DNA from 2 places in the Kineococcus rhizosphaerae genome. Region 2 is predicted to be linked to the other one. Evidence: riboswitches for the same ligand, from Rfam matches in the RefSeq annotation. Region 2 holds a riboswitch; the other holds the start of a gene.
The links. Region 2 has a riboswitch for S-adenosylmethionine ahead of CLV37_RS18370 (ABC transporter substrate-binding protein). Riboswitches for the same ligand answer to the same signal wherever they lie in the genome.

Region 1: linked by a shared signal. The riboswitch ahead of CLV37_RS05030 (ABC transporter substrate-binding protein) and the one ahead of CLV37_RS18370 (ABC transporter substrate-binding protein) in region 2 are both predicted to bind S-adenosylmethionine.

Annotation. Positions count from the first base shown of each region.
Region 1 covers NZ_PVZF01000002.1:167,680-175,622, forward strand. The annotation lists gene CLV37_RS05010 (SfnB family sulfur acquisition oxidoreductase) at 1-125, opposite strand, end outside; gene CLV37_RS05015 (LLM class flavin-dependent oxidoreductase) at 122-1,462, opposite strand; gene CLV37_RS05020 (carbohydrate ABC transporter permease) at 1,510-2,328, opposite strand; gene CLV37_RS05025 (carbohydrate ABC transporter permease) at 2,342-3,292, opposite strand; gene CLV37_RS05030 (ABC transporter substrate-binding protein) at 3,289-4,665, opposite strand; SAM riboswitch class I at 4,917-5,007, opposite strand; gene CLV37_RS28795 (Rne/Rng family ribonuclease) at 5,443-7,943, shown strand, end outside.
Region 2 covers NZ_PVZF01000009.1:260,931-268,873, forward strand. The annotation lists gene CLV37_RS18350 (dipeptide ABC transporter ATP-binding protein) at 1-1,369, opposite strand, end outside; gene CLV37_RS18355 (ABC transporter permease) at 1,473-2,336, opposite strand; gene CLV37_RS18360 (ABC transporter permease) at 2,369-3,364, opposite strand; gene CLV37_RS18365 (ABC transporter substrate-binding protein) at 3,509-5,104, opposite strand; SAM riboswitch class I at 5,285-5,377, opposite strand; SAM riboswitch class IV at 5,478-5,590, shown strand; gene CLV37_RS18370 (ABC transporter substrate-binding protein) at 5,633-7,249, shown strand; gene CLV37_RS18375 (LLM class flavin-dependent oxidoreductase) at 7,253-7,943, shown strand, end outside.

The DNA of each region.
Region 1 (7,943 bases), on a different contig from region 2:
CCCTCGGCCAGCTGCGCGCCGAACCGCTTCGCGACGGCCAGGGCCTCCGCGGCGTCGGCGATGACGTGGGCACTCGTGGGGGCGCTCGTGGGGGCGCTCGCGGGAGCGCTGGTGGGGGCGCTCACCGGTTCACCCGCTTGTGGCGGGCGGCGGGGTGGTCGTCGCGCACGTGGACCTGCCCCTTGCCGTAGATGGTCTCCCGCAACGTCTCGCCCTCGTACTCGCTGGGGTAGACGCCACGGCGCTGCAGCTCGGGGACGACGAGCTCGACGATGTCCTCGAACGTGCCGGGGGTGATGGCGTACGCGCAGTTGAACCCGTCCACGTCGCCGACCTCCATCCAGCGCTGCAGCTCGTCCGCCACCGTCGCGGGGGAGCCGACGATCACCGCGCCCATGCCGCCGATGCCCACCCAGTTCGCGATGTCGCGCGGGGTCCAGCGGCGGTCCGGGTCGGCCGTGGAGAACGCCTCCACGGCGCTGCGGACGGCCTGCGTCTCGGCGTACTCCAGCGGTTCGTCCGGCGGGTAGCTGGACAGGTCCAGCCCGCTCCAGCCGCCGTAGAGGTTCAGCGCCCCGTCGTAGCTGACGAGCTTCGCGTACTCGGCGTGCTTGGCCCGCGCCTCCTCGTCGGTGGGGGCGGTGATGATCGTCACGAGCGTGAACACCTTCACGCTGCGCGGGTCGCGCCCGGCCTCGGCGGCCTGCGCGCGCAGCCTGTCCACCCAGGGGCGCATGACCTCCGGGCGGGTGGCGGTGTTGAAGATCGCCTCCCCGTGGCGGGCGGCGAAACCGATCCCGCGGGGGGAGGCGCCGGCCTGGAAGATGACCGGGGTGCGCTGCGGCGACGGGGCGGTCAGGCCGATGCCGGGGACGTCGAAGAACCGGCCGTGGTGCTCGATCGGGTGGACCTTCGCCGGGTCGGTGTACACCCCCGCCTCGGCGTCGCGGACGACGGCGTCGTCCTCCCAGGAGCCCTCCCACAGCTTGTAGACGACCTCCATGAACTCCTCGCCGAGCTCGTAGCGGTCGTCGTGCGAGATCTGGGTCGCCAGGCCCAGGTTCTTCGCCGCCGACTCCAGGTAGGACGTCACGACGTTCCAGCCGACCCGGCCGTTCGTGTAGTGGTCCAGCGTCGCCATCTTGCGCGCGAAAGAGTACGGCTGCTCGTAGGTCAGCGAGACCGTGACCCCGAACCCGAGGTGCTCGGTGACCGCGCCCATGGCCGAGACCGCGAGCATCGGATCGCCGACCGGGACCTGCGTGGACTCGCGCAGGGCCGTCTCCGGGCCGCCCTGGTAGACGTCGTAGATCCCCAGGACGTCGGCGATGAACAGGGAGTCGAACTTGCCGCGTTCGAGCAGCTTCGCCAGCTCGGTCCAGTACCGGATGTCGTCGAACCGGTGGGACTGGTCGTCCGGGTGGCGCCACAGGCCGGGGGACTGGTGCCCGACGCACGTCATGTCGAAGGCGTTGAGATGCACTCGGCGGTCGGACACTTCTGGCTCCCTCACTTGACGGCCCCGGCGGACAGTCCGCCGACGAGCCACTTCTGCGCCACGACCGCGAGCACGTACATCGGGACGATCCCGACGAGCGAGGCGGCGGCCTGCTGGCCGAACTGCACGGTGCGGTCGCCCTGGAACAGCGACAACCCGACCGGCAGGGTCTGGCTGGTCGTGCTCTGCGAGAAGGACACCGCGAACAGGAACTCGTTGTAGGACAGGAACAGGCAGATCAGCAGCGCCGCGACCAGGCCGGGGGCCAGCAGGGGCAGGACGATGCGGCGCAGACCGCCGGTCGTCGACAGCCCGTCGACCCAGCCGGCCTCCTCGACCTCGATCGGGACGCGGCGCACGAAACCGTCGAGCAGCCACACCGCGACGGGGACGTTCGCCAGCCCGTTGACCAGGATCAGACCGAGCGCCGAGTTCGTCAGGTCGGCCTGCTTGAGCAGGTAGTACAGCGGCAGCACCGCGACGATCGGCGGTGCGCAGTAGCTGGCGAGCAGCACCGTCTGCAGGCGTTCCCCGCGCTGACCGGCGCGCGCCGTCACGTACGCCGCGGGCACGGCGACGATCGAGGTGAGGACCGTCGCGCCGATCGCGACGACCCAGGAGTTCGCCAGCATCGTCGACAGCGGGACCGTCGAGAAGGCCTTGGAGAAGTTCGACCACACGAACGCGCTGGGCAGCCAGCCGCCGTTGGCGATGTCGTCGACGCTGCGCAGCGACAGCGAGACGAGGAACAGCAGCGGCAGCAGGGCCACGAACGCCACGGCGGCCAGGGCGACGCGCACGCCGCCGCGGCGCAGGATCACGGTGTTCACTGAACCTCCTCGCTCACTGGTCCGCCTTCACGGCGCGCGCCCGCAGCAGCGTGACGACGGTGGTCAGGACCCCCACGACGAGCCCGAAGACCAACGTCTCCGCGGCCGCCGTGCCGATCTCGTAGCTGCCGCGCATGCCCGTCCGGAAGATCTCGAAGCTGCTGACGATGGTCGACACCCCCGGTCCGCCCTGGGTCACGACCGTCACCAGGTCGAAGACCTTCAGGCCGATGACGAGTTCCAGCAGCAGCACCGACCACACGTTCGGGGCGATCACGGGCCACACCACGTTCGTGAACGCGCGCAGGCTGCCCGCCCCGTCCAGCGCCGCCGCCTCCCGCAGTTCCTCGGGAACCCCCAGGAGCGCGGCGAAGACCAGCAGCGTCACCAGCGGCGTCCACTGCCACACGTGCATGACGACGAGCGCCCCGAACGCGCCCACGCTGTCGCCCAGCGGGTTGGCCCCCGGGAAACCCAGCGCGGAGAACAACCCGCCGAACGCGCCGCCGACCGGGGCGAGCATGAGCTTCCAGGCCACCCCGACCATGACGGGCGGGGTGACCAGCGGCAGGAGCAGGATCGTGCCGACGACCCCGAAGCGCGTCCCCCGGGCGTGCAGCAGCAGCGCGAGGGCGACGCCGAGCACCGTCGCCAGCACGGCGGCGAGGACGGCGAACACCACCGAACGCACCAGGGAGCCGGCGAAGGCCAGCGACTGCCAGGCGTCCACGACGTTGTCGGTGCCCGTGAAGCGCTGTAGAGGCCGGGCCAGCGAGGACTTCGTGACCGCCAGCGCCACGACGAACACCGTGGGGTAGACGAGCATGAGCGCGAGCCCGGCCAGGCTCGGTGCCGCCAGCCACGTGGACACGTGCCCGGGGCGGTGCCGGCCCGGCACCGCCCGCCGGGCGACGGCGTCGCGCTGGCGCGGCAGGGTCCGGCGTTCGTCGAGGAGCTGACTCATCCGAGCGTCTTCTCCCAGCTCTTCGCGGCCTCGTCGAGCGCGGCCTGCGGCTCGGTCTTGCCCTGGATCGCCAGCGCGAGCTGGTCGACGAGGTCCTGCAGGGCTTTCGGCGCGCCCTGCTGCGACGGCCAGGCCAGCGGGTCGCCGTCGAGGCCCTCGCGGATCGTCTCGGTCGCGATGCCCGCGGCCTTGGCGTAGTCGGCGGAGTCGAGGACCGTCTTGCGCGCCGGGTCGATGCCCGAGCCCGCCGTGGAGGCCAGCAGGAAGTTGTTCTCCTCGTTCGTCGCCCACTTCACGAAGGCGGCGGCCTTGTCCTGCTGCTTGCCTGCCGTGGAGACGCCCAGGCCGAACCCGGCGTCGAGCGCGGTGCGGGGCTTGGTGTTCTTCCCCCCGACGGGCAGCGTCACGACGCCCCACTTGTCGACGATCTTCGAGCTGGCCGGGTCCTGCGCCTTCAGGCCCAGGTCGGTCCAGGTGTCGAGCATGGCGCCCTGACCGGACAGGAACGCCGAGTTGGCCTGGTCGAAGCCGGTCTGCAGGGGCGTCGGCAGGGCGTGGGGGGCGACGTCGATGAGGTGCTGCAGCGCCGCGAGCCCCTCCTCGCCGTTGAACGCGGCCCCGCCGTCGCCGTCGACGAGCGTGCCGCCGTAGCCGGCGAGGCGGTTGATGAAGGAGCAGCCCAGGATCATCGGGACCTGCTGGCCCTCGACGATCGCGCCGTACACGCTCCCGCCGGAGTCCTTCGTGATCTTCTCGGCGGCCGCGTCGTAGTCGTCCCAGGTCTTCGGCGGCTCGACGCCGTACTTCTGGAAGACCTCGGCGTTGTAGTAGAGGACGTGGGTGTCGCCGTCGAAGGGCAGGCCGTAGCGCTTGCCGTCGATGAGCGTGTACGGGTCGTAGATGGACGGCAGGAAGTCGTCCGTGCGGATGTCGTCGTTGGCGTCGATCCACTTCGTCAGGTCGACGAGGGCGCCGGCGTCCACGAGCTCGCCGAGGCCGAAGTAGAAGTAGTCGAAGACGTCGAACTCGCCGTCGCCGCCCTGCACGTCCAGGATCTGCTTGCTCGTCAGCTGGTCGTAGGGGATCGCGGTGACCTCGACCTTGCCCCCGAACTCCTGCTCGAACTTCTTGCCCAGCAGGTCCGTGAAGGCCAGCACGTGGGGCTGGTTGACCATGAGCTTGAGCGTGGCGCCCTTGAGGTCGACGGCCTTGCCGGCGGCCAGGTCGGATCCGGTCGAGCCGTCGCCGCAGGCGGCCAGGGTGCCGGTCGCGGCCAGCGCGCCGACGCCCAGGGCGCCGGACAGGACACGGCGGCGGGAGGCGATCAGGCGCTGGGTGCTCGCCGGGGAGGAGGTGCGCAGGGGCGCGGACATGGGTGTGCTCCGTGGGGGTGGGCGGACGATCGTCGTCCGTCGTGGGTGCGCGCGGGAAGCGGCGCGCTCGCCTGAGGACCGTGGGGGAGGGCGTGCGGGTCGGTCAGACCGCGCGCGGCGTCCCCGGACGCAGGGCGTGCGTCGACCGGGCCGGGCGACAGGCCATCGAGGCCGTGCGACCGAGGTCGACGTGGTAGCGGCGGGTGAGCCGCGTGCCGGGTCGGGGCTGGGTACAGCTGTCCACTGCGAGTCCTCCATCGCCCCTGGCGGGAGCACCTGCCGCTCGCGCGGTGGTTGCTGTGGCGTCAACGAGCCAGGTCTCTCGGCCACTCTGGATGGTGTTGGTCGCAGCGTAGCGGACACCGGGGGCGGCCGGGGACCGATCGCGCCGCGCCTCGCGCCTCGCCCGGCGCCGGGCTGGCGGTGACGACCCGCGACCCGGCGCGGCCGGTCGTCCCGGCGGCCCTTGTGCGACACTGAGCGTGGCCGAGCGTTCCCCGACACCGGGCGCCCGGCCCGCCGTCGAGACCGCCGCCCAGCGCGCGGGTCCCGGGCAGCGCCGCGGTCCAGTGGAAGGGCCTCGCAGGCGCCCCGTGCCCGTTCGCCGGACGACGACCGCCGGCGGCCCGGGGGGAGCACGCGCCGCGCGAACCCCTCCGGTGCAGCGAGGACTTCCGTCGGGTGCGGGACGACCCGCCCGACGATTCCGACGAGGACGCCCGAGCGTCCGCGGGGTTCACCGGTGGAGCGGGCGCTGCGGGCCCAACGGAGCGACCCGTGACCACGACCCCGGAAGAGAACACCGCAGCACCCGTGAACGGCACCGGCGCCGACGCCGGGAGCGCGCCGACGCGGCCCCGCCGCCGCCGGGCGGCCAGCCGCCCCGCCGGGGCGCCCGCGCACGCCGAGCCCGTCGTCACGACGGCACCGGCGGCCACCGCCGCGCCGGTCGAGACCACCGACGCGGCTGCGTCCCCCGAGGCCGTCACCGCGACGGCCGCCGACGCCGCCGCGACGGCCCGCACGACGCCCGACGCCACCGCGGCCCCCACCCCGGCGGCCGGGGAGGAACCCGCCCCCGAGGCGCCGCGCCGCCGGGCGCGCCGGGCCACCCGCAAGGTGACCACGCCCGAGCACGCCCCCGAGCCGGTCCTGGAGACCTCTCCCGCCGCGCCGGCCGCCGAGACCCCGACCGAGCAGCGCGTCGCCCCGGTGGGCGGACCGGCCGTCGAGGAGGTCGGGGAGGTGACCGCCCCGGCGCCGGCCCGCCGCCGCCGAGCCCGCAAGACCGCCGCCGCCCCCGCCGCTGCCCCCGAGGTCGCCGCTGCCCCCGAGGTCGTCGCCGACCCGGTGGTGCCCGCAGCCGTCGAGGAGGTCGCGGCCGCCGAGCCCGCCGCCGTCGAGGAGGTCGCGGCCGCCGAGCCCGCCGCCGTCGCCGCCGTCGCCGAGGACGTCCCGGTGGAGGAGGCCCCCGTGCTCGAGCCGTCGGTGGACGCCGCCGCTCCGGCCGGGCAGGAGCCCACCGCCGACGCCGACGCCGACGCCGCCACTGAAGCCGACGACACCGACGACCTGATGGACGACCCGGTGCTGCTGCGGGCCGCCGGGCTGGCCCGGCGCGGCGGCCGTCGTCGCCGCGAACCCGAGACCGAGCGGGCCACCGACGCCGCGGCGCGCGCGACCGCCCTGTTCTTCCAGGCCCCCGACGCCGAGACCTCCGCGCGGGAGACCTCCCCGCGCCGCTCGCGCCGCGCGTCGGCGCCCGCGGGCCCGCCCCCGGGCGAGGACCAGGACACGCTGGACTTCGAGTCCTTCCGCCGGCCCGGCTCCACCGACGGCGGCTCGGACCGCCCCGACGAGGACGCCTTCGAGGAGGACCTCGACGAGACCGCCGACCAGGCGGTGGACGAGGACGGCCAGGACGCTCAGGACGACGAGTCCGACGACGACAGCGGCGCACCGCGCCGCCGCCGCCGCCGCGGCGGTCGTGGCCGGCGCAGCCGCACCCGCGACGACGCCGACGACGCCGAGGGCTCGGACGACGACGAGGAGACCGGCGCCCGGGACACCGGGGCCGAGCCGGCCGACGAGGACACCGACGAGGACACCGACGGGGACGCGGGCGAGGAGTCCGAGGACGGGGAGGAGTCGTCGGGCTCGTCCCGCCGCCGCCGTCGCCGTCGCCGCCGCGCCGGGTCCGCGGACGGGGAGGACGCCTCGCCGGACGACCCGCCGAACACCGTCACCCGGGTCCGCGAACCGCGCCGGTCCGCCTCCCGGGGCACCGGCGAGGACGAGATCACCGCGCTGCGCGGCTCGACGCGCCTGGAGGCCAAGAAGCAGCGCCGTCGCGAGGGGCGTGAGCAGGGCCGCAAGCGCGCCATCCTCACCGAGGCCGAGTTCCTGGCCCGCCGCGAGGCCGTCGAACGCGTCATGGTCGTGCGCCAGGAGGACGACCGGACGCAGATCGGGGTCCTCGAGGACGGGATCCTCGTCGAGCACTACGGCGCCAAGCAGGCGCAGACGACGATGGTCGGCAACGTCTACCTCGGCCGGGTCCAGAACGTGCTGCCCAGCATGGAGGCCGCCTTCGTCGACGTCGGCAAGGGCCGCAACGCCGTCCTGTACGCCGGTGAGGTCAACTGGGACGCGGCCGGGCTCGAGGGCCAGCCGCGGCGCATCGAGGCGGCGCTGAAGTCCGGCGACCCCGTCCTCGTGCAGGTCACCAAGGACCCGGTGGGGCACAAGGGTGCCCGGTTGACCAGCCAGATCTCGCTGCCCGGCCGCTACCTCGTCTACGTCCCCCGCGGGTCGATGACGGGCATCTCGCGCAAGCTGCCCGACACCGAGCGCGCGCGCCTGAAGAAGGTGCTCAAGGAGGTCGTGCCCGCCGGAGCGGGCGTCATCGTGCGCACGGCCGCCGAGGGGGTCGCCGAGGAGGAGCTGCGCGCCGACGTGCAGCGCCTGCAGGCGACCTGGGAGGCCATCCAGGCGAAGTCGACCAGCAAGAACGCCCCCCTGCTGCTGCACGGTGAACCCGACCTGACGGTCCGCGTCGTGCGCGACGTCTTCAACGAGGACTTCACGAAGGTCGTCGTCTCCGGCGAGGCGGCGTGGGAGGCCGTGCACGGGTACGTGGCCGACGTCGCTCCCGACCTCGCCGACCGGCTCGAGCGGTGGGAGGGCGACCGGGACGTCTTCGAGGCCCACCGGATCGACGAGCAGCTCGCCAAGGCGCTGGGCCGCAAGGTGTGGCTGCCCTCGGGCGGTTCGCTGGT
Region 2 (7,943 bases):
GTTCCAGCGCCAGGGCGCGGGCGATGGCGACCCGCTGGCGCTGACCGCCGGACAGCTCCGCGGGCCGGCGCTCGAGGGCGTCGGCGGGCAGTCGCACCTGGTCCAGCAACGACGCGGCCTTCTTGCGCCGCGAGGACCGATCGCCGACCCCGAAGGCGCGCAACGGTTCGGCGATCGTCTCGCCGACGGCGACGCGCGGGTCGAGGGACGCGTAGGGGTTCTGGTAGACGAGCTGCGCGCGACGGCGCAGGTCCCGCCACGCGGACCCCTTGAGCCCCGCGGTCTCGACGCCGTCGAACAGCACCTGCCCCGAGGTGGGCCGCTCCAGCCCCAGGACGAGGCGGGCCGTCGTCGTCTTGCCCGACCCCGACTCCCCCACCAGCCCGACGGTCTCGCCGCGGCCGATGTCGAAGCTGACGTCCGACACGGCGGTCTGGACGTTGCCCCGGCCGGGCAGCGGGAACTCCTTGACCAGGGACCGCACCTGCACGAGGGGCTCGCGCGGGCGGGGCGCCGGCGGAGCGGTCCGCTCGCGCGGCACGGCCCGGATCCGCGCGCTGTGCAGGCTCGGGGCGGCCGCGAGCAGCGACTTCGTGTACTCGTGCTCCGGTTCCGTCAGCACCTGCTGGGCGGTGCCGACTTCGACGACCTCGCCCTGGGACATGACGACGACCCGGGAGGCGCGGTCGGCGGCCACCGCCAGGTCGTGCGTGATGAACAGCACAGCCGTCCCCGCGTCCCGGGTGAGGGACTCCAGGTGGTCCAGCACCTGCCGCTGCACCGTGACGTCGAGCGCGCTCGTCGGTTCGTCGGCCACCAGCAGGCGGGGCCCGGCGGCCAGCCCGATGGCGATGAGGACGCGCTGCCGCATGCCCCCCGACAGTTCCGTCGGGTACTGCTTCGCGCGCACGGCCGCGTCCGGCAGCCCGGCGGCGGTGAGGAGCTCGACCGCCCGCAGCCGGGCGGCGGCGCCCTTGGCCAGACCGTGGACGTGCAGCACCTCGGCGACCTGGTCCCCGATGCGCTTGACGGGGTTCAGCGACAGCGTCGGGTCCTGCGGGACCAGGCCGATCCGGGCCCCGCGCACCGAGCGCCAGGCCTTCTCGCCGAGGCCGACGAGCTCGTCGCCCTCGAACAGCACCGATCCGGAGCCCACCGTGCCCGACCCCGACAGGAGCCCCACGACGGCGTGCGCGGTCGTGCTCTTGCCCGACCCGGACTCCCCGACGACGGCGACGACCTCACCGGGGTGGACGTCGAACGACACCCCGTGGACGACCTCGCGGGAACCGTAGGAGATCTTCAGGTCCTGGACCTGCAACAACGGCTGGTTCACGCCGTGCCCCCGGTTCGCTCCGTCGTGGCGCACCAGACGGCGCCTTCCTCCCGGGCCGCGCAGCGACTCCGTCTGGAGCCGGCGCGCAGCGCCGGACGCGTCCCGTCCGTCCAGGCGCTGTCGCGCCACTCGTCGCTCACGCCGTGCCCCTCTCCAGCGCCCGGGCGATCCGGTTGGCGGACAGCACGACCGCCGCCACCACCAGCCCCGGCAACGTCGTCAGCCACCACGAGGTGGCCAGGTAGTCGCGCCCGCCCGCGACGAGCGAACCCCACTCGGGCGCCGGCGGCGGGGCGCCGAACCCGAGGAAGCTCAGCGAGGAGACGGCGAGGACCGCGACCCCGAACTCCAGCGCCGAGAGGGCCAGCACGGGACCGGCGGCGTTCGGCAGGACGTGCCGGAACAGCACACCCGTCGTGCGCACCCCGCTGGCCCGGGCCGCCTCGACGTACACGGCCGCGCTGACCTTCAGCACCTCCGAGCGCATGACGCGGGCGAAGTTCGCGACCGTCCCGATGCCGACGGCGATCGCGACCTTGACCGTCCCGAAGCCCAGCGCCGTGATGAGCGCCATCGACAGCAGCAGGGCGGGGATGGACAGCAGCACGTCCATGGTGCGCATGAGGACGTCGTCGACGACCCCGCGCACGAAACCGGAGAACAACCCGATGAGCGTCCCCACGACCAGGCCGATGAGCACGGCGAGGACCGTGGCCTGCAGCGTGAGCCGGGACCCGTGGACCACGCGGGAGAACAGGTCGCGTCCCAGGTGGTCGGTGCCGAACAAGTGCGCCGCCGACGGGCCCTGGAGACGGTCCGCGGGCACCCCGTCGATGGGGCTCTGCGACGTGAACAGCGACGGGAACGCCGCCCACGCCAGCACCAGCAGGATCACCAGGGCTGCCACCAGCAGGTCGGGCCGCCGGGCCCACGCCGGCAGCGTGCGCCGGGTTCCCGCGGGTGCCTTCGCACCGCTGCGGTAGCGCTCACCGATGTCCAGGACGTCGAGGACGGCCTCGGGTGCTTCCCTGCTCACGACACGCTCCCCACGAGGGTCTTGGTGCTGGCCCGCGGACGACGCGGCACCCCGACGACCCGGATGCGCGGGTCGATGACCGGGTACAGCAGGTCCACCACGAGGTTGGTGACGACGAAGATCGTGGCCGCCAGCAGGACGAGGCCCTGCACGAGCGGGATGTCCTGCCCGTTGACGGCGGTGACGGTCAGTCGCCCGATGCCGACACGGGAGAACACCGTCTCCACCACGACGGCACCGGCCAGCAGGTTGCCCACGATGACCCCGCCGATCGTCAGGGCGGGGATCGTCGCGTTGCGGAACGCGTGCCGCAGGTGCACCCGGGCCCGGGAGGCGCCCTTGGCGCGGGCCGTCTCGACGTAGGGTTCGGCCAGCGCGGTGCGCAGCCCGCGGGCCAGCACCTGCGCGATCGACGCCGAGACGGGGACGGCGAGGGTCACCGACGGCAGCACGAGGCTGGCGAGGCCCTCGTTGCCCAGGGCCGGGAAGATCGAGATCCGGAACGAGAAGAACTGGATGAGCAGCAGGCCGACCCAGAACGTCGGCAGCGAGACGCCCAGCGGCGGCAGGGCCAGCAGCAGCGTGCGCACCCAGGCCCACCGGGTCCAGGTCGACAGGAACGCGATCCCGACACCGAGCACCAGCGCGATGACCAGCGCCGAGACGGCGAGGACCGCGGTCTGCGGCAGCGCGTCGCCGATGAGGGAGGTGACCGGGGCCCCGTTCTGGATGGAGCTGCCGAAGTCCAGGTGCAGCGTCCTCCACAGCGCGTGGACGTACTGCACGGGCAGCGGCTCGTCCAGGCCGTACTCGTGCCGCAGGGCCGCGACCTGTGCGGGGTCGACCGTGGACTGCTCCCCTCCCTGCCCCCCGGCGAGCATGATCTCCACCGGGTCGCTGGGCAGCAGGTAGAGGATGACGAACGTCACGGTGTACGCCGCCCAGAGGACGACGACCGCCTGCCCGAGCCGCCGGGCGACGTAACCGGTCACGCCCTCACCTGCTCCCTCGTCGCGGCGCCCGGGTCGACGCCTTCCTCCCGGACCGCGCAGCGACTCCGTCGGCGCGTTCCGCTCGTCCAGGCGCCGACGCGCCGATCCTCGCTCACGCCCTCACCTGCTCCCTCGTCACGGTGCTCACGCCTGCTTCCAGGCGTCGTAGAACCACAGCCGCGACGAGCCCTCGAACTGCAGGTCGTGCACGTCCTCGTTCGCGGCGATGACGGTCGACAGCTCGATGAGCGGGATCGAGTGCGCCTCCTCGACGAGCAGCTTCGAGGCCTGCGCCACGAGCTGGGCCCGCTGGGCGGTGTCCGTCGTCGCGGCCTGCTGCGTGAGCAGGTCGTCGACCTGGCTGTGGGCCCGGTGGTTCACGTTGCGGGTCTCGGTCGAGAAGATCGTCCGCAGCACGTCCGGGTCGGAGCGGGTCAGGTTGTAGAACAGGACGTCGTAGTCGCCGGAGTTCTGCAGGGCCGTGGTCTCGGCGGTGGTGCCCTGCTTGAGCTGCAGGTCGATGCCGACGGCGCGCTCCTGCTGCTGGACGAGCTCCAGCACGGCGGTCGTGGGCTGCCAGAACGTCACGGTGACGGTGAGCTTCTTGCCGTCCTTGGCCCGGACGCCGTCCGCGCCCTTGACCCAGCCGGCCTCGTCGAGCAGCTCGTTCGCCCCCGCCACGTCGAGCGCGAGGTCCTTGGAGTCGTCGGACGCCAGCGGGGTGGAGGCCGACAGCGCCGAGCTCACGGCGACGTCACCGGGGTTCAGGATGCTGGCGAGCGTCTTGCGGTCGACGGCCTTCGAGAACGCCTGCCGAACCCTGATGTCGGAGAAGATCGGGCGCGACTCGTTGGGGAAGAAGTTGTACGGGATGCCCGGGTTCGCGCGACGCTGGGTCCAGAACCCGTTGCCGTCGAACTGCGGCAGGTCCTGCGAGGCGATGCCGGTCGTCGCGTCGATCTGCTTGGACTGCAACGACCCCGTGCGCACGCTGGCCTCGGGGACGACCTCGTAGGTGATGGTGTCGAGGTAGGCCTCGCCCTGGTGCTTGGCCCCGGTGGGCGCCCAGTCGTACCCGGTGCGCTTCTTCAGGACCGTCTTGGAACCGTTGGCGTAGCTGCCGACGGTGAACGGCCCGGAGCCGACCAGCGTGCTCCCGTCGCACCGGGTCGCCGGGTCGGCCGTGGTCGTCGGGACCGACAGGAGCCCCAGGCTCATCGTCGAGGTGGCCTGGAGGAACTGCGCGCTGGGCTGCGCGAACGTCACGACGGCCGTCTGCGCGTCCGGGGTCTGGGTGCCGGTGTAGCCCTGGAGGTAGGTCGAGCCGAGCGACGCCTTGGCCCCGAGGGCGACGATCCCGTCGAGGTTCGCCTTCACCGCGGCCGAGTCGACGGGGGTGCCGTCGGAGAACGTCGCCCCCTCGCGCAGGTGGAAGGTGAAGGTCTTCGCGTCCGGGCTGACCTCCCACGTCTGGGCCAGCCAGGGCTGGATCTTCCCGTCGAGGTCCTGCACCGTGAGGGAGTCCACGAGCTGGCGGCCGATGTTCAGCGCGTCGTTGTTGCCCACCTGCTGCGGGTCGATGCACCCGGAGTCGACCGAGATCGCGAACGTCAGGTTCCCCCCCTTGACCGGGGTGGCGTCGGCGGACTTCTCGGAACTGCTCTGACCACCGCCACCGCACGCGGTGAGGACGAGGAGCGCGGCGAGGGTGACCGCGGACAGGGGCGTGCGGGTGCGCAAGGGGACTCCAGGGGCGGGAACGACGAAGGTGTGCACCCGCCACGCGGGACGGTGCACGGACGCACGGGAACGTTTCCCGGCGTCGGGAGGGGTGGTCAGCGACAGCCGGAGGAACCGGTCAGGCAGAAGTCGACGACGCGGCGGAGGATGGCGACGTGCGACGTGCGGTCCACGAGAACTCCTCCATCGGTCCTGGCGGAAGCACCCGCGCCCGTTTCCGGGGGGTTGCTGCGGCGTCGTCGAGCCAGGTCTCTCAGCCGCTCTGGATGGTGTACCCGTTCACCATAGGGGACCGGACCCCGGATCCTCAACCCCCTCGTCGACCCGATCGGACGGTTGACCCGGTGATCGCTCACCTGCGAGTCTCCGGGGAGGTCATGAGTGCTGCCGACAAGCCCCGGCTCGGCAGCCGGCAACCCCCTCGCACGGCGTGGGGTGCCCGGGTGAAGACCCGGCCCTGTGGAAGCCCCAGGGCAAGGCAGTGCTCCGCGGGACCGCCCGCGGCGCCCGAAGAACGAGGGATCCTCCGTGCCCCGACGCATCACCCTGTCCGCGCTCGCCCTGAGCGCCGCTCTCGCCCTCGCCGCCTGCTCCGCGGGCTCGAACGCCGACTCCCCGGCCGGTGCGGACGCCTCCCGCGCGGCCGACGCGAAGCCGGTCGACGGCGGGACGCTGACGTTCGACGTCGCCTCCGACGCCGGCTGCGTCGACCCCCAGCAGGTCGGCAGCAACGAGACGATCTACGCCACGCGGCAGTTCGTCGACTCCCTGACCGACCAGGACCCCGAGACGGGCACGATCGAACCCTGGCTCGCGAAGAGCTGGGACGTCAGTCCCGACGGGACGACGTTCACGTTCCACCTGGTGACGGGGGCGACCTTCTCCGACGGAACACCCGTCGACGCAGCCGCGGTCAAGGCCAACCTGGACGCCGCGACGAAGCTCGGGGCCCGCGCGACGCTCGTGACGAACTACCTCACGGGGTACGTCGGCGCCGACGTCGTCGACCCGCAGACCGTGAAGGTCACGTTCTCCGCCCCGAACGCCCAGTTCCTGCAGGCCACTTCGACGTTCAGCCTCGGGCTCGTGTCCGTCGCCAGCACCCGGCAGAGCCCCGACGAGCGGTGCAAGGGCATCGTGGGCTCCGGACCCTTCACCCTGGACCACTACACCCAGGGCAAGGAGATCGTGCTGAAGAAGCGTGCGGACTACGACTGGGGTTCCTCGCTCTGGACGACGCAGGGAGCCGCCCACCTGGACGGCATCACCTTCCAGATCGTCCCCGAGGCCAGCGTCCGCAGCGGATCCCTGCAGTCCCAGCAGGTCGACGCCATCAGTTCGCTGTCCCCGCAGGACCTCGACCTCATCGAGTCCACGGGCGGGCACGTCATCAGCCGCACCAATCCGGGCATCCCGCTGCACCTGGCCGTGAACAACTCCCGGCCCGCCACCTCCGACGTGAAGGTGCGCGAGGCGATCTCCCGGGCACTGGACCGGCAGGAGGTCATCGACACCGTCCTGTCGAAGCAGTACGAGCCTGCGACGAGCGTCCTGTCGGACACCACCCCGGGGTACGCGGACGAGTCGGAGCTGCTGACGACGGACCAGGCGAAGGCGAAGCAGCTGCTCGACGAGGCCGGCTGGGAGGAGGGGACCGACGGCGTCCGGGAGAAGGACGGCCAGAAGCTGAACCTCGACCTGTACTGGTTCAACAACGGGAACTTCGGCCCCACGACCGAACTGTTCCAGCAGCAGCTGAAGAAGGTCGGCATCGGCGTCACGATCCACCAGGCCCAGATCTCCGAGGCCGCGCAGGTGCAGAAGGACGGGAACTTCGACCTGATCTACGGCGGCCTCACCCGCGCCGACGGCGACATCCTGCGGACGAGCTACTCGACGAAGGGGACGAACAACGCCCGCATCCCCGTCACCGAGCTCGACGACGTCCTGGCCCAGCAGCTCGCCACCGTCGACGTCGACCAGCGCAACGCGCTGCTGGCGAAGGCGCAGCAGCTCATCGTCTCGAACTACTACGTGATCCCGGTGGTCCAGCAGACCACCGTGCTGGCCACGACCGGGGACGTCCACGACCTCGACTTCGAGGCGTCCTCCCGCCTGCAGTTCCACGACACCTGGAAGGGCTGAGCCGTGAAGTTCCTCGCGATGACCCTGATCACCCACACCCCGGACCCGGTGACGGGGGTGTGGCCGACGCAGCACGAACGCCTCACCGAGGTGGTCGAGAACGCCGCCCTGGCCGAGCAGTGGGGTTTCGACGCCTACGGCGTCGGGGAACGGCACGAACGCCCGTTCCTGTCCTCCTCCCCCACCGTCGTCCTCTCGAACATCGCGGCCCGCACGTCGCGGATCAAGCTGTTCACGACCGTCACGACGCTCAGCCTGCTCGACCCGGTCCGCGCCTACGAGGACTACGCGACGTTGGACCACCTCGCGAACGGCCGGCTGGAACTCATCGTGGGCAAGGGCAACGGGGCGGCGCAGGCGAACCTGTTCCACGTCACGACCGACGACCAGTGGGACCGCAACGCCGAGGGGTACGAGTTGTTCCGCCGGTTGTGGCGGGAGGAGAAGGTCACCTGGCAGGGCCGGTTCCGGCCGTCGCTGGACCAGGCCGAGACCTGGCCCGCCCCCTACCAGCGCGATCTGCGGATCTGGCACGGCAGCGCCACGAGCGAGGAGTCGGTGGAGGTCGCCGCGGCCGCCGGGGACCCGCTGTTCTCCGCGAACGTCACGTACCCGATCGGCAAGTACGCCACGCTCATCGAGCGCTACCGCGAACGGTGGGCGGCGCACGGCCACGACCCGGCCGACGCGCTCG